Regions from separate parts of the Clostridium chauvoei genome, predicted to be linked through region 3. Evidence: riboswitches for the same ligand, from Rfam matches in the RefSeq annotation. Region 3 holds a riboswitch; each other region holds the start of a gene.

Region 1 (10,783 bases), 1.1 Mb from region 3:
TAACTACTTCTATATAAATAGATGCTATTATCTTTAAGGGTTTTATCTTTCCAATATGAATATTTGAACTTTTCATAAAGAATAAAAGTGATCCAAATAATGCTCCAAATAGAACTGTTATAAGTGATATTATTAATGTTATCTTCGCACCATCTATAAATACAGAAAAGTATCTAGGTACAAAACTAAAGTCTAAATTCAATGTTGTAACCTCCTTTTAAGTTAGAAATTTTAATATTACCTTATTATCTAATTATTTTCAGCTTGTTCTGCTGCTAAATTATTTGCATCAATAATTAATTTATCTAATTCTCCACTATCTGTAAGTCTCTTTATTGTCTTATTTACTGATTCAATTAATTTTGGTGATCCCTTCTTAATTCCAACAGCATTTCCGCCACTTTCTTCTTCAAACTTAACATCAGCAAGAACTAATTCTGAATTTGCTTTTATAGCCATTTCTGCAACTGGAACTTCAACAATTAAAGCATCAACTTTACCTGTCTTAAGCTCTAATATTAAATTATTAACATTTGAAAGTTGTTTAAGGTCAACCTCTTTTATTTTTTCTTGTGCTATTTGAGCTTGAGTTGATCCTAATTGAGCTCCAACCTTCTTTCCTTGTAAATCTTCTATTGTTTTATACTTGTCCTTATCTTCATTTCTTACTATTACTCCATGATGTGATGTATAATATATGTCTGAAAAATCTATAACCTTTTTTCTTTCTTCATCTGGATTCATACCTGATATAACCATATCTATCTTATCTGCTGGAAGTGCTGTAACTAAAGAATCAAACTCCATTTCTTTTATCTCTAATTTAACACCAAGATCCTTTGCTATTTCTTTAGCTAAATCAACATCAAAACCAACTACAGTATCTTTTCCATCTATCATTGCATGAAATTCATAAGGTGCATAATCTGCACTTAATCCAACTACAAGATTTCCTTTTTCTTGTATAATATCAAGCTTGTCCTTTTCTGAATTAGCTCCATCAGCTTTACTTCCACATCCTATCATTGCTATAGCCATAACGCTAACCATTGCAACCCCTAATAATTTTTTTAATATACTCTTTTTCATTTAAATATCCTCCTCTAATAAAAGTTAGTGTAAAGTTTTTTACACTACTTTTCTTTTTAAATCTTTATATATCAAGGTTTCGCCAGTTTTTTTGTATAAAAAAATAACGACCCCCTAATTTCATGTTAAAATTGAATCTCTAACCAAACAAAATCACACATGAAAGGATGTCGTTATTATGGATTCAATTATAACTTATTTAATTACTTATAATCAATATTTAATTGCCATTATCGGTCAATTACTTTTATTCATCTCAAAACATATTCCACTTAACCAGATGATATTTGATGATTCTAATAGTCCAGAATACCAAAAATTCAAAGTAGATAAGCTACCCACAATTATTAGATTTGAAAAGGTAGACTATATATTACTTTTAGCTTATTACAAACATAAATATAACAAGACCGTAAAACCCGTCCAAAGACGGAACGGGAAGTCTATCCCTAAAAAAACTAAATGTCCTAAGTGTGGTGCACCACATGAATATATATACGATAACAATGGCAGTAAAGGACAGTTTCAATGTAAAGTTTGTGGTCTTACATTTAAAGAAACTAATCACACAACTAAACCAATAGTATTTATATGTCCTTATTGCGGTGCTACGCTTACGGAACAAAAGCAACGCAAGCACTTTAAAATACATAAATGCAATAATTCTAAATGCTTATACTATCAAAGAAATCTTAAGAATCTTCCAAAGAATATTGATCCTTGTGATAAATACAAGTATAAGCTTCATTACATATATCGTGAATTTAATATTAACTTCTTTAAAATGGATCTATATCCAATATCAAAACATGCTACCGGATTTAGTTTTAAGAAGTTTAGCCCGCATATAATGGGACTATGCTTGACTTATCACGTTAATTGTAAAATGTCTACAAGACAAACAGCTCATGTTTTAAAAGAAGTTCATGGAATAAAAATTTCACATAGAACTGTTGCTAATTATGCTCTAACAGCAGCTGCTGTTATTAAGCCGTTTGTTGATACCTTTGATTACAAACCCTCTAAAATACTTTCTGCCGATGAAACTTATATAAAAGTAAAAGGCATTAAGCATTATGTCTGGATTGTAATGGATGCTTGTAAAAGGTCTATTCTAGGTTATCAAGTATCTGATACAAGAGATACTGGCCCTTGTATACTAGCAATGCGTATGGCTTTTGATAAGTTTAAAGACTTCCCTGGAAAAGCTTTAAACTTCGTTGCCGATGGTTACAGTTCATATCCGTTAGCGAAGCAACAATTTGAATTAGAAAAAATAAAGAATTTAATCTAACTCAAGTTATCGGACTTACTAACGATGATCCAGTATCTGAAGAATTTCGTTGGGTTAAGCAAGTTGTAGAGCGTTTAAACCGTACCTTTAAATCTTCCTACAGGGGTACCTGTGGTTATGGAAGTGATGAAGGTGCTCTTTATGGCTTCTCCCTTTGGGTTGCTTATTACAACTTCTTACGCCCGCATCCTTACAATTACTGGCGTCCTTTAAACGAATTAAAGCAACTAGATGGTATTGACAATATGTCTGCAAAGTGGCAAATTCTTATCAGTCTCGGTCAACAAACCATATTACATATGCAAGAATCACAAACTTCTTGATAAATCATAAAATCAAATATTGATTAAGTTTTTGCCTCCGTTACCGAAGGTCTTTTTAGCATATTCAATTTTAAAATTTTCTTAGATATTATAAAGATATTTTTAACTATTATTCCAAATTAGCCATAAGCTATTTTTTCATACGAAACTTTACACTATCTAATAAAATATCTATATTTTTCATTTCCTTCCTTTAACATAGCATAATTATACATCATATCTTTATATTTATGCAATACTTTTTTGAAATATTTTTGTATTTTTTTAATTTTTATTCATCTCATTAGTATTCCTTTAGAGTTTTCCTTCTATAAACGCCTTAATTTATTTAACAATATATACTAATCTATCTTTTAATTAATGTTTTTATTAAGTTTTTCATGATAATATTGAGAATTTTTAATCTAATTAATATTCATTTAAAATGTATATTTATATATTAATTCCATTTAATTTTTATACAATATTTCTGCATATTTATTTTTTATGCTTTTATCTTTATGCATAGGCACTTTTTGAAAATTTTTAAATATAATATTTATTGAAAACAAAACGTAGTAGGAGTGGTAATATTGACTAACTTAAAAGAAAGACATCTTTTCCCTGGAGCTAATACTTCTGGAGGCTTTTTTTCATTTTTTGACTATATAATTTCTAAAGAAGAAGCAAATAGAATTTTTTGTATAAAAGGTGGTCCTGGAACTGGTAAATCTCATTTAATGAAAAAAATAGGCGCTCACTATCAAGCAAAGGGCTATACCGTTGAATATCATCATTGTTCTTCAGATGATAAATCTTTAGATGCTGTAGTTGTTAAAGAATTAAAAGTAGCATTAATGGATGGTACTGCACCTCATATAGTAGATCCAGTTTATCCTATAGCCATCGATGAAGTTTTAAATATGGGTGATTCTATGGATGTAGAATCCGTTTCTAAAAATAAAAAAGAAATTATATCTCTTAGTAAAGTAATTAGTAATAAATTTAAAAGAGCATATAGCTTTTTTGCAGCTGCAAAATCAATACACGAAGATTGGTGTAAGTTAAATGCCGAAGCTATTGATACCTATAAAATAGATACAATAACTGAAAGTTTAAAAGAAGAAATATTTATAGCACAAAAAACTGGTTATGGTAATGAAAGACATTTATTCGGAACTTCCTTTACTCCTAGTGGAATAATTACTTTTGTAAAAGATTTATCTTCTGAATTTAAAAATAAATTCGTTTTAAAAGGCGGTCCTGGATTTGGTAAGAGTCATATTTTAAAAGAAATCGGTAAGACAGCTCAAAAGAAAGGATACTTTGTAGAATATTTACACGATCCATTTATTCCAGATAGAATAGAGCATATATTTATACCAGAACTATCAACTTGTATTCTTACAGAAAATGAAATAAGTCAAACTGCTTTTTCTGGCAAGGTATATAATATTGAAGATTTCTGCAAAGCTGATATCTTAAATAAAAATAAAGATGATATAGAATATGATAGTAAAGTTTTCTATGATTTAATAACAAAAGGTCTATCTTATTTAACTGAAGCTCATGAACTTCATGATGATTTAGAATCATTTTATATCGACTCTATAAACTTTGATATCGGTAATAAAATTTATGATGATGTAATTGCTAAAATAAATAAATATGAATAGTTAGTTATATTTAATGAGCTTATTTTTAAATAAGCTCATTAAATATTTTCAAAAATAGTTTAATTTCTTAGAATTTTTTTAAATCTTTCTCATTTTTATTGTATTTTTTTTAATTTAATTATATTATATATAAGTATTTCAAATCTATTCAACAAAGGAGATGATTGAAAATGATTTTCAAAAAGAAAAATAACTTAGAGAAATCAGAATCTAATCATAATTTAAATAACATTCTAAATAAAAGAATGAGTGAGGGAAAATACTTATCATATAATGATTTTTACGATGCAAATTTAATTGATACATTAAATACTTTGTTAAGTTCATATTACGATAACAATGCTGTTATGGGTATCAATGATATAGTAAAAAATATAATAGAAATCGATTCTGTAGATGATATGTTAGCTAATTCAGCTGAACAAAAAGACATAATACAAACTATGTTAGCAAGTAGCGAAGAACTTGCATCTACTTCAGAAAACGTAGCATCATCTATTCAAACTGTTTCCCAACACTCTAATGATGTGAAAAATGAAGCTATAGATAGTATGCAATCAATTAATAATATAATTGATAATATAATAAATTCTTCATCAAACGTTTTTCAAATAAAAGAAAATATTAATCTAGTTGCAAATAAAGTTAATGATATAAACGAAATAATTAGAATAATAAAACAAATCGCTAATCAAACTTCTTTACTTTCTCTTAATGCATCTATTGAAGCTGCTAGATCTGGGGAAAGTGGTAAAGGCTTCAGCGTAGTTGCAAATGAGATTAAAAAACTAGCTGAATACACAAAAACTTCTGTAGAAACAATATCTGAAAATATTTTAGAATTAAGTGATAGTACTCAAGAAACTCTAGGTTGTACAAACAGTACTATAGAAGATCTTAATTTTGGAATTAATAAAATGGAGTCAATACCAAAGTATATGAATAACATAATCGACTCTATAAAAGAAATTGATGAGGAGTTTTGTAATATAGCTACAATATCCGAAGAACAAAGTGCAACTACAAATACAATGGCAGATAAATTAACTAAAATTGCCGAGTTCCAAATTAATTTAGATAATATGTGTAAAGATGTTGCAGATAAAATTAATAAAACTAGTGAATTCTCTAACAATATTAGAGTAAACCAAATTAACAATACTAATTTAACTTTAGCTGAAAAATTAGATACTTATATAGTTGACCACCTTCTTTGGAGATGGAAAATATATAATATGATTTTAGGCTTAGAAAATATTAATGAGAATAATGCATCAAATTATAAAGAATGTGCTTTAGGTAAATGGTATTATAATGAGTCAGATCCTAATATCATAAACTCGCCTTCATTTAAAAAGCTTGAGAATATACATATAGATTTACATAAAGAAGCTAGTAATGCTGTTATATGCTATAATCAAAAAAATATTACTGGTTGCTATAATCACTTAAATAATATGACAAGCATTTCTTCAAAAATCATACATATAATAAATGATTTAAAAAAACATATAAGTAATTAAAAAAAAGTATTATTTCATATATAGAGAGAATAGATAATTCTGTGTAATTATCATTTTTATTATTTTAACATTACTGGAAATTTTCATTTCCAGTAATATTTTTTTATATTTAAGAAATACTAATAATGTTTCTTATTACCTTTTTTAGTATTTCAAAAAAATCTAATAGTATGCATATAATTTATAAAAAGTACAAGCTTTTAAGCTAATTCATCTTTTAATTGATCTTCAAATATTATTGATAGCTCCGCTAGCGTAGCACCCCAATTATGTATAGGTTGAGTCCATTTTTCTAGTATCTCCATTGTTGCTAAGTAAACACACTTATTTAAAGATTCATCAGTTGGGAATATGACTCTAACTTTAGTGAATTTACGTATTTGACGATTAAAACCCTCTAAGATATTTGTAGTATAAATCATCTTTCTTATAGTTGGAGAGAAGTCAAAAAATGTTGAAAGGTTACTCCAATTGTTATACCAGGAATCTATTACTATTCCATATTTATCTCCCCATCTCTCCTTTAAATTATCTAGCTGTGCTAACGCAAGTTCCTCTGTTGTAGCCTTATAAACCTCCTTCAAATCTTTCATAAATGCTTTTTTATCTTTTGAAGCTATGTATTTTATTGAATTTCTTATTTGATGAACAATACATGTTTGAATATTTACTGATGGAAATACTGTTTTTATAGCTTGTGGAAGACCTTTTAATCCATCCATACAAGCAATTAAAATTTCTTTTACACCTCTATTTTTTAAATCATTGCAAATTCCTAACCAGAATTTAGCACCTTCTGCTTCATCAACCCATATACCTAAAATATCTTTATATCCTTCCATAGTGTATCCTAAGCATATATAGACAGCCTTGTTAACTATCTTTCCATTACTTCTAACTTTAAAGTACATAGCATCTAAATAAACTATTGGATATATTTTATCTAATACTCTATTTTGCCATTCGGCGGCGCTAGCAAGCACTTTATCAGTTATTTTAGATACCATCGATGGTGATATAGTTATTCCATATAAGTCTTCAATTTCAGCCTGAATATCAGATGTTGACATACCTTTAGCATATAAAGATATAATCTTTTTATCTAACTCAGTACACACAGTTTCATATTTTTTTATAATTTGTGGCTCAAATTCAGCATTTCTATCACGGGGTACGTCTAGGTCGACGTCACCGAAGGAACTTCTTAAATTCTTGCGACTATAACCATTCCTGTAGTTCTTCTTAGTTTGATCAACTGCTTCTACACGTTCATATTTATTTCTTCCTAGATGTTCTTCCATTTCACCTTCTAATATATTTTCAAGGACATCTTTAACTAATCTTTGTATTAATCCGTTTTTACCCATTACATCATCGATTGTTTTACATCTTTTAATTTCCTCATTGTAATCAAAGTTGGTATCAATTTTTCTTGTCATAATAATTCCTCCTAATTTATATAGTATATTATTCCAAAACTTCCAACTGTTAATACAAAAAAACAGTAGATAGTTTTATTTTTACACAAAACTATCTACTGTCTCTTCAAAAGAAGCTCCTATTTATTTCTCCAATACCAATATATTGAGATTATCGCGCATACTCCCATTAAATATGGATAGAATAAATATTTCATTATTGCAAAAGGTGATAATGTAGCTAATCCAGCTGCTGATATTAATTGTGCTCCATATGGAATTATTCCTTGAAATGCACAAGAAAACATATCCATTATACCTGCAACTCTCTTAGGTTCTAAATCAAATTCATCTGATATGTTTTTTGCAATAGGTCCTACTGTTACTATGGCAACTGTATTATTTGCAGTGCATATATCTACTAAACTTACTAGAGTGGCAATTCCAAACTCTGCTCCTCTTTTTGACTTAAAGTTTTTAAGACCTTTATGTAATATAAAATCTATCCCGCCATTATATCTTATAAGTTCAATTGTTCCAGCTATTAATAATGAAATTATAATTAACTCGCTCATGCCACCGATACCATTTGATATTGATCCGAATAATCCTAATAAATCAAAACTACCATAAAATAAACCTATAATTCCTGAAATTAATATACCACCTAATAAAACTAGAATAACATTAACTCCTACTAAAGCTGATGTTATTACAGCTATATATGGCAAGATTTTTATAAAAGTATATTCAACAGTTTCTACATTTGTAATGTTTGCATCTTTTGTTAAAAACCAAAGAATAAAAGCTGTCATTATTGCTGCTGGTAAAACAATTCTAAAATTCATTTTAAATTTATCTTTCATTTCGCAACCTTGTGTTCTTGTGGCTGCTATTGTTGTATCTGATATTATTGATAAATTATCTCCAAACATAGCTCCACTTACAACAGCTCCTACAGCTAAAGCAGTTGTAATTCCAGTTCTATCTGCAATTCCTACAGCAATTGGAACTAACGCTACTATTGTTCCCATAGATGTTCCTACTGATAATGCTATAAAACAAGCTATTATAAATATCCCTGGTATTAATAAACTACTTGGAAGTAATGATAACCCCAAATTTACAGTTGAGTCAACAGCTCCCATATCTTTAGCCGTTTGAGCAAAAGCTCCTGCTAAAATAAAAATTAATACCATTAATAATATATTAGAATTTCCCGCCCCCTTGCAAAATATTTCTACTTTACTTTCAAATTTTTCTTTTCTATTCATGATTATTGCAGTTAATGCTGCTGCTAAAAATGGTACAATTACAGATACTGCATAGAAATCTTTAGCAATTATAGATATTCCTAAATATACTGCTATAAATACACCTAAAGGTAATAATGATAATATTGATGATTTACTCTTCATTTTCTCCGCCTCCTATTTTATAGAATCTAAATTTAAAACGTCATAAAAAAAAGCTTCTGACAAAATCAGAAGCTTAAATAACTTATTTAAAAAAGTATATACTACGCCTCTTATCTTCCAGGTTTTACCTGCAGGATTTAGCACCATAAAAACTAATGAATGTTTTTTGGTTGCTGGGTTTCATAGGGCCAGTCCCTCCACCGCTCTTGATAAGATATCAATTTTAAATTTTCTTTATTATACTATCAATTTAATAGTAAGATGTCAATATAAAAATTATTTCTTTATTTATTTAGATATTCTTTTATTAAATATCTATTACTATTTTTTATTTAGTACACTTAAAGTAGAAATAAAAAAAGATTAGCAATTGCTAATCTTTTCTGGTGCGTCATCAGGGATTCGAACCCGGGACACCCTGATTAAGAGTCAGGTGCTCTACCAACTGAGCTAATAACGCATAATGGAGCGGGTGATGAGAATCGAACTCACGTAACTTGCTTGGAAGGCAAGGGCTCTACCATTGAGCTACACCCGCATGTCTTACTGACAGTAATTATTATAATATACATAATAATTACTGTCAACAATTTTTGTACACTTTAAATCACTTCTGTTAGAGATTTCAATAAAATATCTTTGAATTTCTCTCCTATTCTTCTATCTACTACGGCATTCTTGCAGATTTCTCTCCAATTGTCTATATCAACAGTAACTCTTTTTTCGAAGTCACTTGTTGTTGAGGTCATATAGCTAGATGAAATTACAAACTCACCTAAATCCTCAGCACTTTTGAATATCTTTATATATAAAAATTCTGTATGATCTCCATACCATACTCTATTAAATTCTCTTACAAATTTTAATATTTCAGGTAGAACCTTTTCAGTTGGTAAATCCCAACACTTCTTAAGCATATCTAGTTGTTTTATCATTAGTGAAGCTTCTTCTTCTGATATCTTTCTACTACTTTGAGCATCAGATATTACTTTTTCTACAGGAGTATTTGGTACCCTTAAAATTAATCTATCTTTTCCATAGATCCATTTATAAAAAGCTTCTTGTAAAAAAGAATATTGGATATACCCCAGTAAAGCTTTTTCATTTGGAAAATAACTCCAAACATTGTTAAGTCCATTATTCCTACAATAAATTAATGTGTGAATGTAAAGGCTTTTCTCTGTAGGGGGAGTATCCATAAACATATGTCCTCTTATAGTTTTATTTTCACTTATAAGATTTTCCCAGTAGTCAAAAGAGTCGTAATTCTGTCTCACCTTTATCACCTTTCTTTCTACTATATAATATATTATATAGTATAATGTACCATCTTTTCAAGTTGTTTCATTGTGTATTAAAGGTTATTTTAAATCCCTTGCTTAAATGAACATTCTGAAAACTTGCCTATTAATACCTTTGAATTTTAACCATTTTTACCTTATAATTTAAGTAAGGATAGTAAAAAAAAGGAGGCATAAGCTTTGTACCACTGTGAAATTTGCGGCTCACCAGCGGATGTTCATCATATAGTCCACAAACATGAAGGGGGGTACGACTTCGATTTAAATTATAAATATCTTTGTAACCTTCATCATAGAGGAAAAAATGGCCCCCATAATTGTATTGAAACAGATTTAAAATATAAACTTGAATTTCAAGACAAATTGTACAAGCTTTTACCTAAAGATTTTTATAGCGTCAAAGAGATTTCAGAAATTTTAAAATTACCTAGTTGCTCTCTTAAACGATTAATAAAAAATCTTAAACTATATAAAGAAGGTTATCAAAAAGATGAAATTATAAAACACTTAATGGGTGGAAAACTCTACTCCCACTCTATGTTAGATGAACTTGAACTTGAACATTTATTTAATAATATTAATATTAGCTAAAATTTAACTTATTATTCAATATAGGGTGATTTTTTATCACCCTTTTTTTAAAACCTTTGTATTACATAATATGTTTAGAAAGCAAAAAAAATAACACAGTTGCCTGTGTTATTTTTTTGGAGCGAAAGACGAGACTCGAACTCGCAACATTCACCTTGGCAAGGTGACGCT
Region 2 (10,783 bases), 290 kb from region 3:
TAGATATTAATTATCGTTATATTTGGCAAATAATGTTGAAATTTGATGTAAATAAAACTTTTAATATGTGTATTAATTCAGGAGAACAGGCAAGAATACAAAAAGGAGGTGTTGATATGGACCAAAATAAAAAAGATAAAGTAAAAAACTTTTTTAGAAAGGAGGGCTTTTATTTAGTTCTATTCCTTTGTTTATGTTTAGTAGCAACTGTAACAGTTGTAACAAGTAAGAAAAACAAGATTTCAAAAGAAAAAGTACAACAATCAGAAAAGGAATTTACATTAAATGTTGATGATAAAGCTACATCTGAGGCTCAAAAGCAAAATGCAGATAGAGTTAAAAATAATACAGAAAAAGAAGTAGCTCAAGCTCAACAAGAGGAAGAAGTTGCAACAACTGAGGAAGATACTAATGTTTCAGCAGGAACTACTACAGAAGTAAAGTTCAGTAACCCAATTGAAGGGACTATTTCTAGAGTATATTCATATCCAAAACCACAGGAAATGAAAGATGGAACAAGTAGAAACATTAGAGGAATAGACATAAAAGCTACAGTAGGAACAGAAGTTAAATCTGCTGCTGTTGGAGAAGTAAAAGAAATTTCAAAGAGAGCAGAAGAAGGGAATTATGTTGTTATTGCACATGCAAATGGCATTAATACCAAATATTGTAATTTAGGTTCAGACATGAAAGTTAAAGTTGGGGATAAGGTAACAGAAGAAACTGTTATTGGAACAGTTGGAGATACTTCAAAAATATTTTCAAATAATGAATTTGGCGAACATTTAAATTTACAAGTTCAAGATTCAAATGGAAAAGATTTAAATCCAACAACATATTTCAATTATAAAGCACAATAAAACATAAAAAAGTATTTTCATCAGTCATTTTTATAGAAAAGACTGATGAAAATACAAAATTAATTTAATAAGGAGGTAGCATTTTGAAAGATTATATTCAAGAAAGGGTATTAGAGGTAGCGCAATATATAATAGATTCTAAGGATACAATAAGAAAAACAGCAAAGGTCTTTGGTGTAAGTAAAAGTACTATACACAAAGATATGACAGAAAGGCTGCCAAAGATAAATCCAGTAATAGCAGAACAGACACATACAATTCTAGAATTAAATAAAGCAGAAAGACATATTAGAGGTGGAAAAGCCACTAAATTAAAATATAAAGCAGTAGATTAATAAGTAAGATTAAAGTGTAAAGGGTAAAAATTATTGAATCATTACCATATTCCATATATAATAAAAAAATGAGAAAAAATTTTGTGATATTTTAGTATGATTTAAATATAATAGGAGTGAGTAAGGAATGTGGTTTTGGAGAAATGGGACTAACTTAGGAATTGATTTAGGAACAGCAACGGTTTTAGTTTATGCTAAGGGAAAAGGTATAATCTTAAAAGAACCATCAGTTGTTGCTATTAATAAAAGCAATAATAAAGTACTTGCTGTAGGCGAAGAAGCGAGAAAAATGATTGGAAGAACTCCAGGTAATATAGTTGCAGTTCGTCCATTAAGAGATGGTGTTATATCAGATTATGACATAACAGAAAAAATGTTAAAAGAATTTATAAAAAAAGCATATGGAAAAAGTAAAATTACTGCTCCAAAAGTAATGGTTTGTGTTCCTTCACAAGCAACAGAGGTAGAAAAAAGAGCTGTAATGGATGCTACAAGAAATTCAGGAGCTAAAAGAGTACATATTATTGAAGAACCTTTAGCAGCGGCAATAGGTGCTGGTTTAGATATAACCAAGCCTAATGGGTCAATGGTAGTTGATATTGGTGGTGGAACAACTGATATTGCAGTAATATCTCTTGGTGGAGTAGTTGTTAGAGCTTCAATAAAGGTAGCAGGAGATACTTTTGATGATGCTATAATAAAATATGTTAGAAATAAATATAAGATTATGATTGGAGAAAAAACAGCTGAAGATTTAAAGATAACAGTTGGAGCGGCATTTGTAGGCTCAAGAGATTTAACTACTACTATGAAAGGTAGAAATTTAGTTACAGGATTACCAGATGAAGTTACAGTTGCAACGTCGGAAATAGCTGAAGCTTTAAAAGAATCAGTAACTTTAATTGTTGAACAAGTTAAGTCTGTTTTAGAAAAGACACCACCAGAACTAGCTGCAGATATAATAGAAAAAGGAATTTTAATGACAGGTGGAGGATCTTTATTAGATGGTCTAGATAAGTTAATAGAAAAAGAAACTGGCGTAGGGGTTTCTGTTGCAAATAATCCAGTGGAAGCAGTAGTAGAAGGAACAGGAAAAGTTTTAGGATATTTAGATAAATTAGATTCATCATTAATTGGACAAGAGATAACATTAATTGATTAATATTATATAACATATAGGTATAGAATTAGAATTCTATACCTTTTTTATATGTTTGTTCTAATTATCAATATTTGATAAATAATATCCTTTGCATATACCTCGAGCAATTACTTTAGCCATACTCATAATTAAATGAAGACGAATACTTCTAGATGTGAAGAATTCAGCATTATCACTAGAATCAACTATTCCTATAATTGATGTAGAACCAACGTCAGGAAGTCGTTTGCCAACCCCTTTACCAGGATGGATAGGATAGTTTCTTACGTGAATTTCACCTATTGACTTTGCATCACCTAAACAAGCATCAATTCCAATTATATTAGCGTTAGGATGAAGTTTTTTTATTTGTGATAGGCGATGTTCTATATTTAAAGCATGGATAGGTGCCTCTATGGTTCCATAAACAGGTAACTTAAATTGGTTATCTATTAAGTATGTACCTACTAAAGGTCCTAGACAGTCACCAATGCATTTATCAGTACCAATACAAACTATTACTGTATTTTTAGATATATAGTTTTTCAACACATTAGCTATTTCGTAGTAAGCTAAATCAGACTCATAAAAAACTTTATGTTTTATCAAAGCTTCACCCCCTATGGATAATATATATGAGAAGAGTATTAAGAATATAATAGTTATTGGCAAAAAATACATAAAGAAAAGTAAGGTTTTATAAGATAATAAAATAGATGAGCATTAGTAATTAAAAAAAATGCTAATAGGATTAAATGGGAGAAATATAGAGATAAAACAAGAAAAATAAAAATAATTTTAATAAATAACTATAAATAACACTTGAAATTAATACTTAATGATTATATACTAGTCATTGTCAGTTGAGCGGATATAAATTTGTTCAGGGGACATAAGAAATTAAAAGTTAATTATGGGGGAGTTCCCGAGTGGCCAAAGGGGGCAGACTGTAAATCTGTTACGTTTCGTTTCGATGGTTCGAATCCGTCCTCCCCCACCATTTTTAACTTTGAAAAAATATGCTGGCATGGCTCAACGGTAGAGCAGCTGACTTGTAATCAGCAGGTTGTAGGTTCGATTCCTATTGCCAGCTCCAAATAAAATGGGGGAGTTCCCGAGTGGCCAAAGGGGGCAGACTGTAAATCTGTTACGTTTCGTTTCGATGGTTCGAATCCGTCCTCCCCCACCATTTTATTAAAACTAACTTAAATTATTTAAGGGCGCATAGCTCAGCTGGGAGAGCATCTGCCTTACAAGCAGAGGGTCACAGGTTCGATCCCTGTTGTGCCCACCACTTAAATTAAAATAAAATATACGCTGGCATGGCTCAACGGTAGAGCAGCTGACTTGTAATCAGCAGGTTGTAGGTTCGATTCCTATTGCCAGCTCCAATAATGGGGGAGTTCCCGAGTGGCCAAAGGGGGCAGACTGTAAATCTGTTACGTTTCGTTTCGATGGTTCGAATCCGTCCTCCCCCACCATTAAAGCAAGATATTAATCTTGCTTTTTTTATTTTTCTAAAATAGTATTTTAAATAATGTTTTGAATTAACAGAATAAAAAATGTTGACCTATAGAATAAAAAATGTTATAATCTGTTTCGAATAAAATTGATATTAGTTCTTATCCAGAGAGGTGGAGGGAAAGGGCCCTACGAAACCCGGCAACCTGTGATTTCACAAAGGTGCCAATTCCTGTGGAATATTATTTCACAAGATAAGAAAGAGTTTGACGTTTATAGTCTCTTCTTATCGAAGAGACTTTTTTTATTTTAAAATTAACTTTAGATTATAACAATTGTATATAGAATTAATATCAAATAAATTGAAGGGAGTTTATTATATGAGAAGATTATTTACATCAGAATCAGTTACAGAAGGGCATCCAGATAAAATCTGTGATCAAATTTCAGATGCTGTATTAGACAGTATATTAGAAAAAGATCCTAATGCTAGAGTTGCTTGTGAAACAGCAGTTACTACAGGTATGGTATTAGTTATGGGTGAGATATCAACTAATTGTTATGTTGATATTCCAAAAGTTGTTAGAGAAACAATAAAAGAAATAGGATACGATAGAGCTAAATATGGATTTGATTGTGCTACATGCTCAGTTTTAACATCAATAGATGAACAATCAACTGATATAGCAATGGGTGTAGACGAAGCTTTAGAATCAAGACAAGGTGAGAAGGATGCTGTTGAAGCTGTAGGGGCTGGAGATCAAGGTATGATGTTTGGTTTTGCAACAAATGAAACAGAAGAATATATGCCATTACCAATAGCTATGGCTCATAGACTATCTAGAAGATTATCAGAAGTAAGAAAAAATGGTCAATTATCATATTTAAGACCAGATGGAAAGACTCAAGTTACAGTAGAGTACGATGATAATAAAGTTATAAGAATAGATGCAATAGTAATATCAACTCAACATGGAGAAGATGTTACACAAGAACAAATAAGACAAGACTTAATGGAACATGTAATAAGAGCTGTAGTTCCAGCAGAATTATTAGATGAAAACACTAAATACTTTATAAATCCAACAGGTAGATTTGTAGTTGGAGGTCCTCAAGGAGATTCAGGATTAACAGGAAGAAAAATAATTGTTGATACTTATGGTGGAGCTGGAAGACACGGTGGTGGAGCATTCTCAGGAAAAGATCCAACAAAAGTTGATAGATCAGCAGCCTATGCAGCAAGATGGGTAGCTAAGAACTTAGTAGCAGCAGGAATTGCTGATAAGTTAGAAGTACAATTAGCATACGCTATAGGAGTTGCTAAACCAGTATCAATATCAATAGAAACTTTTGGAACTGGTAAAAAGTCAGAGGAAGAAATAGCTTCAATCGTAGAAAAAGTATTTGACTTAAGACCAGGTGCAATAATAAGAGATTTAGGGTTAAGAAGACCATTATACAAACAAACAGCAGCATATGGCCACTTTGGAAGAAATGACCTTAACTTACCATGGGAACAATTAAATAAAGTAGAAGAAATAAAAAAATATATCTAATAGCAATTAGATATAAAGAAAAGATATAGAGTATGTAACTATCATATTCTATATCTTTTTTATTAATTTTATGCAGTATGAACAACTTTTCCGTTAACGATTACTTTCTTTACATTTATATTTTCATCAAATAATACTAAGTCAGCATCATAACCTTCTTTTATAAGACCTTTTCTATCTTCAACTTTACAATGTCTAGCTCCATTAAATGTTGCCATTTTTACTACTTCATTTAATGAATAGTTTGTATTGTTATACACATTTCTAATAGCTTTATCTAAAGTTAATACTGAACCAGCTAAGCTACCAGTAGTTAATCTTGCAGCACCATCAGAAACTACAACATCTTGGCCACCAAGAGAATACATACCATCAGGCATTCCACATGCCATCATAGCATCAGTTACTAATAAAACCTTATCAGTTGTTTTTTGATTATAAGCGACTCTTAATGATGGGTATGAAATATGAATTCCATCAGAGATAGTTTCAGTAGTTATATTACTATCAAAAATTGCTCCAACAACACCAGGTTCTCTATGAGAAAATGGAGTCATAGCATTAAATAAGTGAGTTGAGTGACAACATCCGCATTTAATACCTTCCATAGCTTCTGCATAAGTGGTTTTTGTATGACCCATTGAGCAAACAATACCTTCAACAGATAAGTGTTTAATTAAATCAGTTGCTCCAGGAACTTCAGGGGCAATTGTTATTGAAATAACAGCATCCTTAGCATCGCCCACCATAGAGTTATAATTTTCAATAGTTGGAGGAATTAAAAATTTAGGATTTTGAGCTCCAATAGCACTAGGACTTATAAAAGGACCTTCTAAGTGAGCTCCCAAAACTATTGCTCCATCAGTACCGTTTTCTTTACATTTTTTTATAGATTCCATAGATTTTCTTATATCATCTATAGAAACAGTCATAGTAGTTGGTGTAAATGAAGTAGTCCCATGTTTTACTATTGCTTTAGATATTTCATTTATAGCCTCAACAGTACCATCCATAGTATCGTAACCAGCAGCACCGTGAATGTGAACATCTATAAATCCAGGAGATAAATATAATCCTTCTCCATTAATAACATCATTACAGTTTATGTTAGTTGGGTTAATTTCTTTAATTTTACCATCTTCTATTAGTACAGAACCGTTTTCAATTCTGTCTAAGAAAATAATATTACAGTTTTTAATTAACATAATACACCTCCATATTTTTTTTCTTAAGTCCACAAATTATTAGATAATAAATTTTTGAAATTAGACTTATGTTATAATTATATAATAAAAAGTATAAGATTAAAATATTATTAAAAGATTTGGAGCGATAATATGGAAATCCTAAATGGAGTTATTGAAACGATTGTATTTAAAAGTGAAGATACAGGATATGTAGTTTCAAAAGTAAGAGTAGATAAAGAGTTAATTAATGCAGTTGGTGTAGTACCTTTATTAAAGGAAGGTCAGCAAGTAAAAATTAAGGGTGATTGGGTACTGCATAAACAATTTGGAAGACAATTTAATATAAATGAATATGAGGAAGTATTACCAAGTTCAGTAGAAGGAATAGAAAAGTATTTAAGTACAGGTATAATTCGAGGAATAGGTCCAGTAACAGCAAAAAAAATAGTAGGGAAATTTGGTGAAAAAACTTTAGATATTTTAGATAATCATATAGAAATGTTACAAGATATAGAAGGTATAGGAGAAAAGAAGTATAAAATAATATACGAATCTTATCTTGAACAAAAAGATCTAAAAGATATTATAATTTATTTTCAAAATAATGGTATGACAACAAATCAATGTATAAAGATATACAAAAAATATAGTAATGCAGCTATAGATGTGGTAAAAGAAAATCCCTATGTACTTTCAGATGAAATTTCTGGTATAGGGTTTATAACAGCAGATAGAATAGCGAAAAGTCTTGGTATAGAAAATACATCACCCTTTAGAATACAAAGTGGAATTAGATATGTATTAAATCAATTTTCTGCTGCAGGGAATACATATATGCCAAAGGAAATGTTAATTGATGAAACTTCTAAGGTTTTAGTTGTTGATAAGGAATTAGTTGAAGAAAATATTTATAATGCAAGTTTAGATGGCAAAATAAAAATTGAAAAAATAGGAGAGATAGAAGGTGTTTTCTTAATACCATATTATTATTGTGAATTAGGTGTAACAAATAAAATAATAACTTTAGGGATAGAAAACTTTAGAACTATAAATACAGATGTAGAATTTGAAATAAAATCCTTTGAAAAGAAAAATAATATAGAATTTGCTCAATCACAAAGAGAAGCAATAATAGGTGCTTTTGATAATGGTATAGAAATAATAACAGGTGGACCAGGGACGGGAAAAACTACAATAATAAAGGCTATAATAGAGATTTATGAAAATAACGGAATGAAAGTTTTACTAGCAGCACCAACAGGAAGAGCTGCAAAAAGAATGACAGAGTCTACAGGTAGAGAAGCTAAAACTATACATAGATTATTAGAGATGGGGGTAAGTGATGAGGAAAATTCCTTTTTTGGAAAGGGAGAAACATCACCATTAGAAGGGGATGTAATAATTATAGATGAAGCATCCATGATTGATATAATGCTTATGCATAGTCTTTTAAAGGCTGTAAAATTAGGAACTAGATTAATTATAGTTGGAGATGTTGATCAGTTACCATCAGTAGGACCAGGAAATGTCCTTAAAGACTTAATAGAAAGTGAGTTTATTAAGGTAGTAAGGCTTAAGGATATCTTTAGACAGGGCAAAGAGAGTATGATTGTAACTAATGCGCATAAGATAAATAATGGGGAAATGCCAGAAACTAACAAAAAAGAAGGAGATTTCTTTTTTGAAAATAAGCAGGAATTAGACGATATATTAAATACAATTATAGATTTAATAAATAGAAGGCTACCTAATTTTAATAAAAGTTGGGATAAACTTAGAGATATGCAAGTGTTAACTCCTACAAGAAAAGGAATTTTAGGAGTTCAAAATTTAAATAATAAACTCCAAGAAGTTTTAAACCCTAAATCACCAAATAAAAAAGAAAAAGAATCGAAAGAAATGGTATTTAGGGAAGGGGATAAAGTCATGCAGACTAAAAACAATTATTCCCTTAAATGGTTTAGAATAAATGGAGATGGAGATAATGAAGGTGTTGGAGTCTTTAATGGAGATATGGGCTTTATAGAAAAGATAAATGAATCAGAAAAGACTATAACTATAATATTTGATGATGAAAGAAGAGTTATATATGATTACATATATCTAGATGAATTAGAATTAGCATATGCAATAACAATTCATAAAAGTCAAGGAAGCGAATTTAAAGTTATAATTACACCCGCATTTATGGGATCACCTTTTTTAATGAATAAAAATCTTTTATATACAGGAATAACAAGAGCTAAGGAACTTGTAGTAGTTGTTGGTATTCCGAAAGCATTAAAGTATATGGTTTCTAATGTTAGGAGTATGGATAGATATTCTTCTCTTAAAGAAAGAATCCTAGATGTAAAATCAGAAGAAGTTTTTAGTGAAGAATAAGGAGATTTATTATGGGGTACGAGAAAATAATTAATCATAAAGAATTTACTAATTGTTTAACTAAAATAAATAAATGGTATTTAAGAAAGTCAAAAATATTAAACATTATTACAAGCCCATATAATAGCACCTTAATATATTCTAGTATAATAAATGAAATTGCACGAAAAGGCGGAAATATACTGTATATATGGGGAAATAATTCGCCAAATGATGAACTTATAAAAGAAATAAAATTAAAGGATAAAGGAATAACTTATTCTTATATAGAAAAAGGGGAATCAGAAAAAACTATAACTTTTACAAGCTTTAAAAATATGATTAATGTAAGAGGAGAATATGATTTATGTATAATAGATGATATAAGTAAATTTTCATTAATGAATAAAGATGAATTAATAGAATTAATAGAGGCTATGTATATATATAGTAAAAGAATAATAGTCTACTCTATAGAAAGAATAGTTTCTATGGGAGAAAAAGTAGAGATATCATCCTTAATAAGTAATAAACCATATGTAGAACCTAGAATATTAAATACTAGAATTAAGCTAGATGATGATATTCCATACAGTTTATATGATTATTTACTTTGGTTTAGGGATAATAAAAGCAAGGTAATTATATATGCTCCAACTGAAGAAAAAGCTAGAAGAGTATATAAGCAGTATTCTAATACAATTAAAATATCAGGGGCGAAATTTTTGTTATTACTTAGAGATGGACCATTAAAAGAGTTAGAATCATCTTTAAAAATTAAAGATAAAGGAGTCTTTATAATAACAAATTATTTTGGAGATTATTTAAAAGCAATAACAGAATTAAATATTGTAGCACTTTTTTCAGATAATAGATTTTATTCTTATAAAAAAATAATATACTTATGTGCAGAGGCAGGAAAAAATCCTGAAAAGCATGGGGAAATTCTATTAGTATCTAGAGATATATCAAATGATATGGAGGAAGCAAAAAAATTCTCAAGGAATTTAAATAAAAAGATATGGGAAAAAGGTTTATTAAGATATTAAAAAACATTATAGAATATGTATTAGACATAATATATCCACCAGAGTCACAATGTATTTATTGCTATAAAGAGGATTATATAGGCTTATGTCCTCAATGTTTAACTAAGATAAAAAGAGTTAATGATGAGAATGAAATAAAATCATTTGCTTATTATAATGGGGTAGTTAAAAAACTTATCTTGGAATTAAAATATAAAAATAATTTTTATCAGCAAAAATTTTAGGGGAATTTATGTGCAACTTAATAAAAGAGAATGAAATTTTAGCAGATATAATTTTATATGTTCCATTATCAAAAAAGTCTTTAAAAATAAGAGGTTATAATCAAGCGGAGATAATTGCAAAAGTAATTTCAGAAAAGTTAGATATTCCAATATCTAATACATTAATAAAGGTTAAAGAAACAAAAGAACAGAAAACTTTATCTAAAGAAGAAAGAAGTATTAATTTAATAAATGCTTTTGATATAAAAAAGCCTAGTGACATAGAAAATAAGAGAATTATTTTAATAGATGATGTACTAACAACAGGTGCTACACTAAGAGAATGTGAAAAAATTTTAAAAAAATTTCGAGCTAGTACAATAAATATATTGACAGTAGCGAAAAGTAATATATAATATATTATTGTAATGTTAGGTCTGTGGATGAAAGTCGATGCCAGTCGCAGGCGAAACGATCCACGTAAGTTAGGAAAAGATTCTGATGAGCATGGTGCGGTATAGATGTAAGTCCTACCAATGAAAGTTGAGAGTGTTAGTAGTGAGAGGTTAAGTCCGAGTAGCAAAAGCTCCAGTAGGCGAGTGTGGGGGCAAAATCCAGGTCAGCTAGCAT
Region 3 (10,783 bases):
TAGTGTTGCAGATTTAGCGATAACAACTATGCAAGACTTTTTAGGTTTAGGAAGTGAAGCAAGAATGAATCTTCCAGCTACCTTAGGTGATAACTGGAAGTGGAGAGTTAAAAAAGAAGATTTAACAGATGAATTAGCAGAAAAAATATATCAATTGACTATGAGATATGAAAGAATATAAGTTGAAAAATAGTTAATGTTTATAAATAATTGAACCTGTAGAGTATTAGTTATAGTACACTACAGGTTTTTTATATTATAATGAGAAGTATATTTAAAATTAAAGGAAGTAATAAGATGAATAGAGATTTAGATTTAGGTAAAGAAAGTATAGGTAAGTTATTTTTGAAGTATTCAATTCCTAGTGTTATAGGAACTTTAATATTTTCAATTTATATTGTAATTGATGGGATTTTTATAGGAAGAGCAGTAGGTTCCAGTGGACTTGCGGCTATAAATATAGCTATGCCATTTTTTAGTACTTCATTTGCTATAAGCTTAATGGTATCAGTTGGGGGAAGCACTATAACCAGCATAGAACTTGGTCAAGGTGATAAAGAAAAGGCTAGAAATACTTTTAGTTTAGCCTTTTATTCACTTTTATCAATTTCAATAATAGCGTCAATAATAACGATATTATTTACTAAGGAAATTGCAATATTTTTAGGAGCAACAGGTGAGTTAATAAAACCAGTATGTGAATATTTAGCTATACTAGCATTATTTTTACCGGTATTTACATGTTCAGGATATTTAGCTTCTGGACTTAGAACTATTGGAAAACCAAATTATTCAATGATTTGTAATATTGTTGGATCAGTATTAAATATTATACTTGATTACATAATGGTTATAGAACTTAATATGGGGGTTTTTGGAGCCGCATTAGCTTCAGGTATAGCCTTTGCAGTTGCTTTTATAGTTGCAATATTAGGATATTTTAATAAAAATTCAGTGTTAAAATTTGTTAAATGTAAAGTTGATCTTAAAAAGGTAGGAAGATTCTTTTATAATGGTTCGTCAGAGGCATTAGCTGAATTTGCCTTTGCTTTTTCAACATATTTATTTAATATTGTTTTAATAAATAGATTAGGAGAAATGGGAGTTTCAGCTTTTTCAATAATACAATATATAGCATCATTAGTTGTAGCTGTATTTCTAGGAATATCAACAGGAATATCACCCATTATAAGCTATAATTACGGAGCTAAAAATAATAAAAGAATAGGAAGTATAACAAAGATTTCATTGGTAGTTATGACAGCTCTTGGCATTATATGTACAACAACATTATTTGTTGGAGGAGAAGGATTAATAAGGTTATTTGTTGATGGAGATGAGGCTTTAATAGAAACTACAATAGGTGCTTGCAAAATATATTCAACTTGCTTTTTGATAAGTGGAATAAATATATTAGCCTCTGCATATTTTACAGCTTTAGAAGATGCAAAAACATCTATTATAATTTCAATGCTTAGAGGAATTATTTTTATTTCAATAGGAATAATTATATTACCGCTATTTTTAGATATTAATGGAGTATGGTTAACTGTAACTTTTGCAGAGTTAATGACGGTTATAATTTCTTATAGATTAATGAAAAAATCTTATTTATCAATGAAATTAGAAAATAAATAATTAAATTTTATAAGGTGATTAAAATTTTAGTTACCTTTCATGTTAAAATATATTTAAAATTTAAATTTAAGTAGAGGTTAAAATGATTAATTTTAGATTAGCTAAAGAAAATGATTTAGATAAGTTATGTAATATATTAGATGGAATAATTGAAAATAAACCAGAGGGTTTAAATTGGTCAAAGGATTATCCTAATAGAGAAGTTTTAAAAACTGATATAGAAAAGGGTGAATTATTTGTATTAGAAAAAGGTGATATATTAGGAGTAGTTGTTTTAAATAGTAGTGAAGATATAAATTATAAAAATATAAGCTGGAATAGTAATAAAACACCTTTAGTCATACATAGACTTTTTATAGCTAATGATTATATGGGAAAAGGTTATGGTAAGTTATTAATTGAAAAAATAATAGATAAAGGAAGAAATGATGGATTTGAATCTATACGATTAGATACCTTTAGTAAAAATATTAATGCTCAAAAGTTATATACTAAAAGTGGTTTTACATATAAAGGAACTATTAATTTAGATGGAAAAAATGGTGATTTTTTTTGTTATGAAATTAAATTTTAGGAAATTTTCTGAAAAGTAGTTGACAAATTTATGAAAGAATAATATATTAATATCAACAACAAAAACTTAATACATTATAAGATGTTTCTTATAAAGAGTGGTGGAGGGACTGGCCCTATGAAGCCCAGCAACCTACTTTTAAAATAGGTAGATAAACTTTCTAAAAGTGTTTATTTGTGTACTTGTTTTTAAGAGTGTGGTGCTAATTCCTGCAGCTAGGTTTAGCTGAAATATGAGAGAATAGATTGATGGGCGATTTCTACGCACTAGAGTTTTATTCTCTAGTGCGTTTTTTATTTTAGTAAATTTAAAGGAGGTTCAGATATGATTGAAATAAATAATTTAAGCAAAAGTTTTGGAAGTTTTGAGGTTTTAAAAGATATTTCTTTAGAAATAAAAAAAGGAGAAATATATGGACTAATTGGACATAGTGGAGCAGGTAAATCTACTTTATTAAGATGTATAAATGGATTAGAGGGTTATGACAATGGGTCTCTTAAAGTTATGGGTAAGGAAGTTAAAACTCTAAAAAATAATAGTCTAAGAGAATTTAGAAAGGATTTAGGTATGATATTTCAAAACTTTAATCTTTTAAAGAGAAAGTCTGTTTTTGATAATGTAGCACTTCCTTTAGAGGTTTGGGGTTATAAAAAAAGCTATATAGATAAAAGAGTTAAAGAACTATTGAATCTTGTTGGATTAGAGGACAAGGCTAATAGTAAACCAGAAGAATTAAGTGGAGGACAAAAGCAAAGGGTGGCTATAGCAAGAGCATTAGCTTTAGAACCTAAAATACTACTTTGTGATGAAGCTACATCGGCATTAGATCCTAAAACAACAAAAGATATATTATCTTTACTTGCAAGAATTAATAAAAAATTAGGTATTACAATTGTCATTGTTACACATCAGATGGAAGTGGTTAAGGAAATTTGTAAAAAGGTAGCGTTAATAGAAGGGGGCATTTTAAAAATAAAGGGACAAGCAGAAGATCTTTTCTTAAAACCTGGAGTATCTCTTAAAAAATTTTTAGGAGAGGAAGAGGAGGAACTACTACCAGATGAAGGTATAAATATAAAATTATTCTTTCCAAGTACAGCATCAGAAAATGCACTTATAACAAAGATGGCTAGAGAAATTGGAGTAGACTTTTCTATTGTAGGGGGTAAACTTGAAAAGTTTAGAGAAAATGTACTTGGAAGTTTAGTTATAAACATTAATAAAGAAGACAAAGACAATATAATATCTTACTTAACAAATAAAAATATAATATTGGAGGTGCTTAATTAATGATAGATATTTTAATACCAGCATTAGGGGAGACTTTGGTTATGGTATTTTTCTCAACATTATTTTCTTTAATATTAGGGTTTATACCAGCCATTGTATTAGTAATAACATCATCAAATGGATTAAAGGCTAATAAAGCGATATATAAAATTTTAGATTATGTAATAAATATTTTAAGAAGTTTTCCATTTATAATTTTAATGATATCAATAGCGCCAATAACGAAGTTTATAGTTGGGAAATCAATAGGAACAGTAGCAGCTGTTGTACCTCTTACAATTGCAGCAGCGCCATTTGTTGCAAGAGTGATAGAGTCATCATTAAAAGAAGTGGATCAAGGAGTTATAGAAGCTGCAAAATCTTTTGGAGCATCAGATACACAAATAATATTTAATGTAATGATTAAAGAAGCAATACCATCAATAATATCAGGTTTAACATTAACTATTATAAGTATTATAGGATATTCTGCTATGGCGGGGGCTGTAGGTGGTGGCGGTCTTGGAGATGCTGCTATAAGGAATGGTTATCAAAGATATAATACAGAGGTAATGGTAGTTACAGTTATTATACTTATAGTTATAGTGCAAGGTTTACAATCATTAGGAAATTATTTATACAAAAAATTATCATAAAATTAAGAATATTAGGAGGATTGATTATGAAAAGAAAATCAATAGTAAAAACATTATTAGTAGGAGTTTTAGCATTTACTTTAGTAGGTTGTGGAAAAAAATCATCATCAGATGAAAAAATTATAAAAATTGGAGTTAGTCCAGTTCCACATAAAGAAATTGTAGAGCATATAGCACCTGAATTGGAGAAGGAAGGATATAAGCTAAAGGTAGTAGAGTTTACTGACTATGTTACACCAAATACAGCTTTAGCTGAAGGAGAAATAGATGCAAATTATTTTCAACATACATCATATCTAAATGAGACAAATGACAGTAAGGGGTTAGACTTAACTTATACAGCTGAAATACACTTAGAACCAATAGCTTTATATTCAAAAACTGTAAAAGATTTAAATGAATTAAAAGATGGTGCTACCATTGCAATTCCAAATGATCCATCAAATGAAGCAAGAGCTTTAAGATTATTAGAAAAACAAGGGTTGATAACATTAAAAGATGGAGAACTTATTACACCGAAAGATGTAACTGAAAATAAAAAGAACTTAAAATTTAAAGAATTAGAAGCAGCACAATTACCAAGAGTATTAGATGAAGTTGATGCAGCTATAATAAATGGAAACTATGCTATAGAAGCAGATTTAAACCCACTTAAGGATGCATTAGTAATTGAAGATAAGGATGCAAAAGCTGCAAAAATATATAGAAATATATTAGCAGTTAAAAAAGGAAATGAAAATTCAGATAAGATTAAGGCTTTAACAAAAGCTCTAACTAGTGACTCAAGTAGAAAATTTATAGAAGAAAAATATAACGGAGCAGTAATTCCTACATTCTAATTAAAAATAGGGCTATTATAGCTCTATTTTTTTGTGACAATTTATTAGATTGGAGTATTTTGTTTTTTAATATATATATTTGTAACCAACATCAATTGAAATTAATATATTAAATTAAATAGAAATATATAGTTTTATGTAGTAAATATATAAAATAAGGAGGCAAAGGCATGGCAAAATGGATAATAGATGCAGCCCATGGAGGAAGTGATTCTGGAGCAATTGGATTAATGGGAAGAAGAGAGTCTGATATTGTTTTAGAAGCGGCATATGAAGCTAAAAGATTATTAGAAAAAAATGGAGAAACTGTTCTTTTAACTAGGGTAGCTGATATAGCAATAGATTTAAAAACAAGAGCTGATGTTGCTAATAAGTGGAATGCTGATTATTTTGTTAGCCTTCATATGAACTCTTTTGTTAATAAATCTGTTACTGGAAGTGAAATATTAATATCTGAAAATGAATACAAAGCAGAGGGTTTAGCTAAGTTCATAAAAGATGAATTAATTTCAAATTTAGAATCAAAGGATAGAGGTATAAAAGAAAGTAATAGTGAAATTTTTAAAATGACTAATATGCAAACAGTTATAGTAAGAGCTGAGTTTATATCTAATGAAGAAATAGAAAAAAACTTTGATTCAAAAAAATATGGGTACATGATAGCCAAGGCTTGTTTAGCTAAGGTAGATAAGGTTTTAATAGACCTTCCAGTAATAAATCCTAAGATACCATCAAAGTCTGCATGGAGAGTTTGTATAGGGTATTTTAAAGGTTATGAAGATGCAGAAAAATCACTTGATTCTACTAAAAAACAAGGGTATAAGGATGCCTATATAATACCATATGAAGGATAAAAAGCAGAGCAAAAGCTCTGCTTCTTATTTTAATTAAATTTAATTAATTTATTGATATCATCTTCTTCTAAAGTTTCTTCTTCAAGAAGAGTAATTGCCAATTTATCAAGAATATCTTTATTTTCCTTTAATAAAGCTAGAGTATCTTTATATAAAGAGTTTATTAATTCTCTATATTCCTCAACAACAGGTTGACCATAAGTTGTAGCTAAAGAGCCTAGCGTTGATAATTTAAGTAATCCTAAAGTTTCTCCCATACCATACTCAGAAATCATAGCAAGAGCCATTTCTGTTGTTTGAGTAATATCTCCTTGGGCACCTGTTGAGATTTTATCTACACCAAAAGTTAATTCTTCAGCAGCTCTACCACCTAATAATACCATTATTCTATTTTTTAGATAATCAATTCTTTGATAAGAGCTATCTTTTGGAATAGTTAATGTATATCCTCCAGCACCTTTAGTTGTAGGAATTATTGTTATTTTAGATACTTTATCTTCTGGAGTTTTTATTAATGAAATCAAAGCATGTCCAGCTTCATGATAGGAAGTAAGTAGCTTATCTTCTTTTAATAAATGGTCTCGTTCTTTCTTTTCATATCCAGCTAAAACTATTGAATAAGCACTATTTAAATGTTTTTGTGTTAATACTTTAGAATTTTCTTTTACAGCTAAAATAGCAGCTTCATTTATTAGGTTTTCAAGCTTTGCACCAGAAAAGTAAGAGGTTTTTTTAGCTATATCATGAATATTCAAATTTTCATAAGGTTTATTATTTAAATATAGTGATATAATTTTCTCTCTTGCTTTAATATCAGGAAGAGAAACTTCAACATGTCTATCGAATCTACCAGGTCTAAGTAAAGCTGGATCTAATATATCTAATCTATTAGTTGCAGCAATAACAACAATACCTTCTTGTTCACCAAAGCCAGACATTTCAGTTAAAAGAGCATTCAGTGTTTGATCTCTTTCATCATTACCTCCAGGAGTTTTACCTCCATCTCTTGACTTACCTATAGCATCTATTTCATCTATAAAAATAACAGCTTTTCCTTGAGATTTTGCTTTTTTAAAGAGATTTCTTATTCTAGCAGCACCAACCCCTACATAAACTTGCACAAAATCAGAACCACTTAGCGCATAAAAGGGAACTTTAGCTTCACCAGCAACAGCTTTAGCTAAAAGAGTTTTACCAGTACCAGGTTCACCATAAAGAATAACTCCCTTTGGCATTCTAGCACCATATTCTTTATACTTATCAGGTTTTTTGAGAAAATCTATTATATCCATTAAGCTTTCTTTTGCTTCCTCATTACCAGCAACAGAGTGAAAGCCAAAATCGCTATTTTGGTCATCACTAAAATCTTTAACATCTAGATTAGTTAATGAAGAAGTTCCTATTTTAGATTTATTAATAACCATAAAGGCAATAGAAACTAAAGAAATTACAAGCAGAGCTGCAGATATAGTTTTAGTTAATGGTGGTGAAAATTCGTCCATTACTTTAATATTACTTGAAAGTAAAGTTTCCTTTAAAGTAGGGCTATTTGGATTATCTGTTGAGTATTTTGTCCCATCTTTTAAGACAACCGTAAGATTAGAATTTTTATTCATAATAACTTCAGATATATTTTGGTTAGTTATATCTGATAAAAAACTTGAATATTGTTTATTGATATTAGATTTTGTTCTTAGCGTACTATAACTTAAAACGAAAAGAGAAAGAAGAGCTGTAACAATAGGTAACCAAATTAAGTTCTTTTTACTCTTATTCATAATTACCTCCTAAATTAATATGAATTGTTGTAATACACATTATACAGATTTAAAACTTTAAGTCTAACGATAAACATATAATTTGCCAATGTAAGTTATGGATTAAATGGAAAAGCTAAAATAGAATCTTTTAAATTATTATTAAATAGAGTATACTTTAATTACGTTTTGTAAGTTAGAGATACTCAGATTATTATGTAAAGGGGATAAAGAAAATATATGATAAATAGAACTCAACTAACTGCAGAAGATATAAAATCTCTTCTTAATATTAAAGGAAAAGAGAAGGGGTTCGAGGTTACTAATATAGTAATAAACAGAACGTTAAATTTTGATGGAGCAGTAAGCGGAATACTAAAGGGAAAGGTTACAGGAAATGTAGGAATAAAAGGTATAGAAAATAAGAAATTAATAGTTGAAGTATTAGATTTAAAGCTATCAAGTTTTGGAATATTTAAAGCTAATACTAATTTATTAATGAAAGCTATATCAAAGATAGCTAAAGAACATGAAGTTGAAGTTCAAGGTAATAAATTTTTAGTACAAGTTGACAAAATAAAAGAAGAAATGAAAATGCTAGAAACTATTATAGAAGATATATATATAGAAAATGATCATTTAAATATAGTTGGAGAAAACTTGAATGATTATGTAATAGGATAATTAGAATAAAGGATAAAAAAGATGAATACTAAGATATGGATTTGTTAATTCATAGGAGTAAGTATAGAGGAGGATATTTTATGAATATATCGGATGTGAAAATAGGATTAACTGGAGAAGATTTATTAAGTATAATAAAAGAGTTTCTTAATATTGATGGACTTGAAATATCAGATATTCAATTAAAAAATGAAATAAATGTTACAGGAAGCTTTAATAAGGGTTTTAAGATTGATTTTATTGCAGGAATAAAGCTAGTTAGAATTGAAAATGGAATAATTCATGCAGAAGTATCTTCGTTTAAATTACTTAAAATAGGAATAGTTTCATTAATAAGAAAATTAGCTTTAAAATATGCATTAAAAGCTTTTGAAGAAAAGGGAATTCATTATGAAAAGGGTAAAGTTGTAATTAATATAAAGAAGATATTAAAAGATGTACCATATATAGATTTTGATATTAAAGATTTATATATAAGAAATTCTATATTAAATGTAGAAGTTAAAGATATAAATGTGTCAATTAAAGGTACACTAATAAAAGAAATAGAAGATGAAAAGGAAGTATTAGAGGAAAATACTTCTTTGATGGTAGTAAGTAAAGTAAAGGATAGTTATTCTTCAGGAAGACAGTATGCTATAGATAAACTACCTGAAAAAGCTAAAAAGATAAGTGATTATTTATTTATTATACCAGATATGGTTGCACTTATATACAGATTGTTAAAGGATAGAAGAGTTCCTATGAAGACAAAACTTATTATATCAGCAGCCGTTGCATATATTGCTTTTCCAACTGATATTATACCTGATAGTATTCCATTTATAGGGAAGGTAGATGAGTTAGCAGTAGCTTTTTTTGCTTTAGATAGAATAATATCAGGTGTGCCACTTTATATTATATTAGAAAACTGGGAAGGTAAGAATGATATTATTTTAGTTATAAAAAATATGATAGAATATGTAATAAACTTTACTGGAGCTAGAAATGTAGAAAAGCTTTATAATGTTTTAGATGAATTAGTTAGTCTTTAATAAAGGTTTTATGTTTATACAATAGTATAATTTAGTAGGATAAGTAAAAGGAGTACAGAAGTATGGCTAAAAAGGTATATGCTATAAAAGAAGGATTTGACTTTAGCACAAATCAAAAAGTTGAAAACAAGATAGTAAATACATGGGCAGAATGTTTGAAATATGTAAAAGGTGTTAAAGGAGCAAAGTATAAAAGCTTTGAAAAAATAGAAGAAGCAAAGCAATTTTTAACTGAAGCTAGTAAATTGTTGAAAAAAGGTATAGATAAATACCCACAGGATTGTCTACACATATATGTTGATGGAAGTTATAATTTAACTTCTAAAAAATACTCTTATGGAGTAGTGGCTGTTAGAAATAATGTAATAGAATATATAGATAGTAAAGCTTCTAATGATAGCTCGCAAAGTAATATTAGACAAATAGCAGGTGAGTTAGAAGGAGCAGTTAGAGGTGTAGAATATGCCTTAAGCAAAAATGATAGTAAGGTAGTTATTTTTCATGATTATGAAGGCATTGCTCATCATGCAACAGGTTTTTGGGAAAGAAGAGAAGCATCATCAATAGAGTATTATGATAAAATGAATAATTTCATGAAATCAGGTATAGATATAATATTCGTAAAGGTAGATAGTCACACCGGAGATTTCTTTAATGAACTTGCAGATGAAAAATGTAAAGAGGCTTTAGATATAACTTCAGATAGAGTAGTTGAAAATTGGTTACTTAAGAATAAAGTTATAGTTGATAATTTAAAGATTAAAAATCAAGTATTAACTTTAGCACCAAGTTGTGAATCTAATATAGAATTAGCAGATAAAAAGACAAATAAAGTAGAATCTAGCGAAAAGGTCGAATTTATAGATATTATTAATGAATTTGTTGTTAATGAAGAAAATGGTATTAAGTTAATAAAAAAATTACAAGAAGATAAAAAAGTCGATTTTATTGAGTATTTAATTAAAAAATTAAATGTTCCTAAAAATTCCTAGAGTAAATATTATCTAATTTGGATAACATAACAATGTAACTTTAATATATAAATATAAAGAGGTGTTTTGTATGGGTAGAATGATGAAAGGTTTAGCAGCTGGAATGATGGTAGGAGCTGCAGTAAGTATCATGGTGATTCCACAATTAGATAGAAAGACTCAAAGGAACATAAAGAGAACAGGAAGAAAAGCTATGGGAATGGCAGAAGATGCATATGATACTTTAGTAGGATATGTTAAATAATTCATAAAACGACATTTCAATTCAAAACTAATATATCCTAAAAAAGATGAGAATTTAGAATTCTCATCTTTTTTTGCCTTAAAATTAAATTTCATAGGTTTAATTACAATCTTATACAAACCATTACAAATATTAAAAAAGTGTTAATAAATTTTTAATTTTATGAGGATAAAAATTTAAAATTTATAAAATAACAGGTACTAAAATGATATTTTCTTCTTTTTTTTTTATAATAATTAAAA

The links. A riboswitch is a leader RNA that binds a small molecule or an ion and turns the genes downstream of it on or off. The one in region 3 is predicted to bind S-adenosylmethionine.
Region 1: linked by a shared signal. The riboswitch ahead of BTM21_RS10710 (Na+/H+ antiporter NhaC family protein) and the one ahead of BTM21_RS02215 (methionine ABC transporter ATP-binding protein) in region 3 are both predicted to bind S-adenosylmethionine.
Region 2: linked by a shared signal. The riboswitch ahead of metK (methionine adenosyltransferase) and the one ahead of BTM21_RS02215 (methionine ABC transporter ATP-binding protein) in region 3 are both predicted to bind S-adenosylmethionine.

Annotation. Positions count from the first base shown of each region.
Region 1 is NZ_CP018624.1:2,289,011-2,299,793, forward strand. It holds gene BTM21_RS10680 (amino acid ABC transporter permease) at 1-202, opposite strand, end outside; gene BTM21_RS10685 (ABC transporter substrate-binding protein) at 250-1,089, opposite strand; partial or broken gene BTM21_RS10690 (IS6 family transposase) at 1,268-2,706, shown strand; gene BTM21_RS10695 (PRK06851 family protein) at 3,279-4,361, shown strand; gene BTM21_RS10700 (methyl-accepting chemotaxis protein) at 4,532-5,884, shown strand; gene BTM21_RS10705 (IS256 family transposase) at 6,085-7,323, opposite strand; gene BTM21_RS10710 (Na+/H+ antiporter NhaC family protein) at 7,443-8,720, opposite strand; SAM riboswitch class I at 8,828-8,936, opposite strand; tRNA gene BTM21_RS10715 (tRNA-Lys) at 9,105-9,180, opposite strand; tRNA gene BTM21_RS10720 (tRNA-Gly) at 9,185-9,258, opposite strand; gene BTM21_RS10725 (hypothetical protein) at 9,323-9,997, opposite strand; gene BTM21_RS10730 (HNH endonuclease) at 10,202-10,612, shown strand; tRNA gene BTM21_RS10735 (tRNA-Gly) at 10,730-10,783, opposite strand, start outside.
Region 2 is NZ_CP018624.1:191,429-202,211, forward strand. It holds gene BTM21_RS00960 (peptidoglycan DD-metalloendopeptidase family protein) at 117-860, shown strand; gene spoIIID (sporulation transcriptional regulator SpoIIID) at 944-1,195, shown strand; gene mreB (rod shape-determining protein MreB) at 1,323-2,357, shown strand; gene yyaC (spore protease YyaC) at 2,415-2,945, opposite strand; tRNA gene BTM21_RS00980 (tRNA-Tyr) at 3,252-3,336, shown strand; tRNA gene BTM21_RS00985 (tRNA-Thr) at 3,358-3,432, shown strand; tRNA gene BTM21_RS00990 (tRNA-Tyr) at 3,441-3,525, shown strand; tRNA gene BTM21_RS00995 (tRNA-Val) at 3,555-3,630, shown strand; tRNA gene BTM21_RS01000 (tRNA-Thr) at 3,653-3,727, shown strand; tRNA gene BTM21_RS01005 (tRNA-Tyr) at 3,733-3,817, shown strand; SAM riboswitch class I at 3,956-4,058, shown strand; gene metK (methionine adenosyltransferase) at 4,178-5,353, shown strand; gene nagA (N-acetylglucosamine-6-phosphate deacetylase) at 5,422-6,558, opposite strand; gene recD2 (SF1B family DNA helicase RecD2) at 6,691-8,922, shown strand; gene BTM21_RS01025 (hypothetical protein) at 8,934-9,950, shown strand; gene BTM21_RS13885 (ComF family protein) at 9,923-10,174, shown strand; gene BTM21_RS13890 (ComF family protein) at 10,183-10,569, shown strand.
Region 3 is NZ_CP018624.1:482,939-493,721, forward strand. It holds partial or broken gene malQ (4-alpha-glucanotransferase) at 1-181, shown strand, start outside; gene BTM21_RS02205 (MATE family efflux transporter) at 298-1,638, shown strand; gene BTM21_RS02210 (GNAT family N-acetyltransferase) at 1,721-2,212, shown strand; SAM riboswitch class I at 2,298-2,451, shown strand; gene BTM21_RS02215 (methionine ABC transporter ATP-binding protein) at 2,537-3,502, shown strand; gene BTM21_RS02220 (methionine ABC transporter permease) at 3,502-4,137, shown strand; gene BTM21_RS02225 (MetQ/NlpA family ABC transporter substrate-binding protein) at 4,164-4,976, shown strand; gene BTM21_RS02230 (N-acetylmuramoyl-L-alanine amidase family protein) at 5,147-5,830, shown strand; gene BTM21_RS02235 (ATP-dependent metallopeptidase FtsH/Yme1/Tma family protein) at 5,860-7,608, opposite strand; gene BTM21_RS02240 (hypothetical protein) at 7,828-8,271, shown strand; gene BTM21_RS02245 (YkvA family protein) at 8,352-9,305, shown strand; gene BTM21_RS02250 (ribonuclease H1 domain-containing protein) at 9,368-10,297, shown strand; gene BTM21_RS02255 (YtxH domain-containing protein) at 10,368-10,541, shown strand.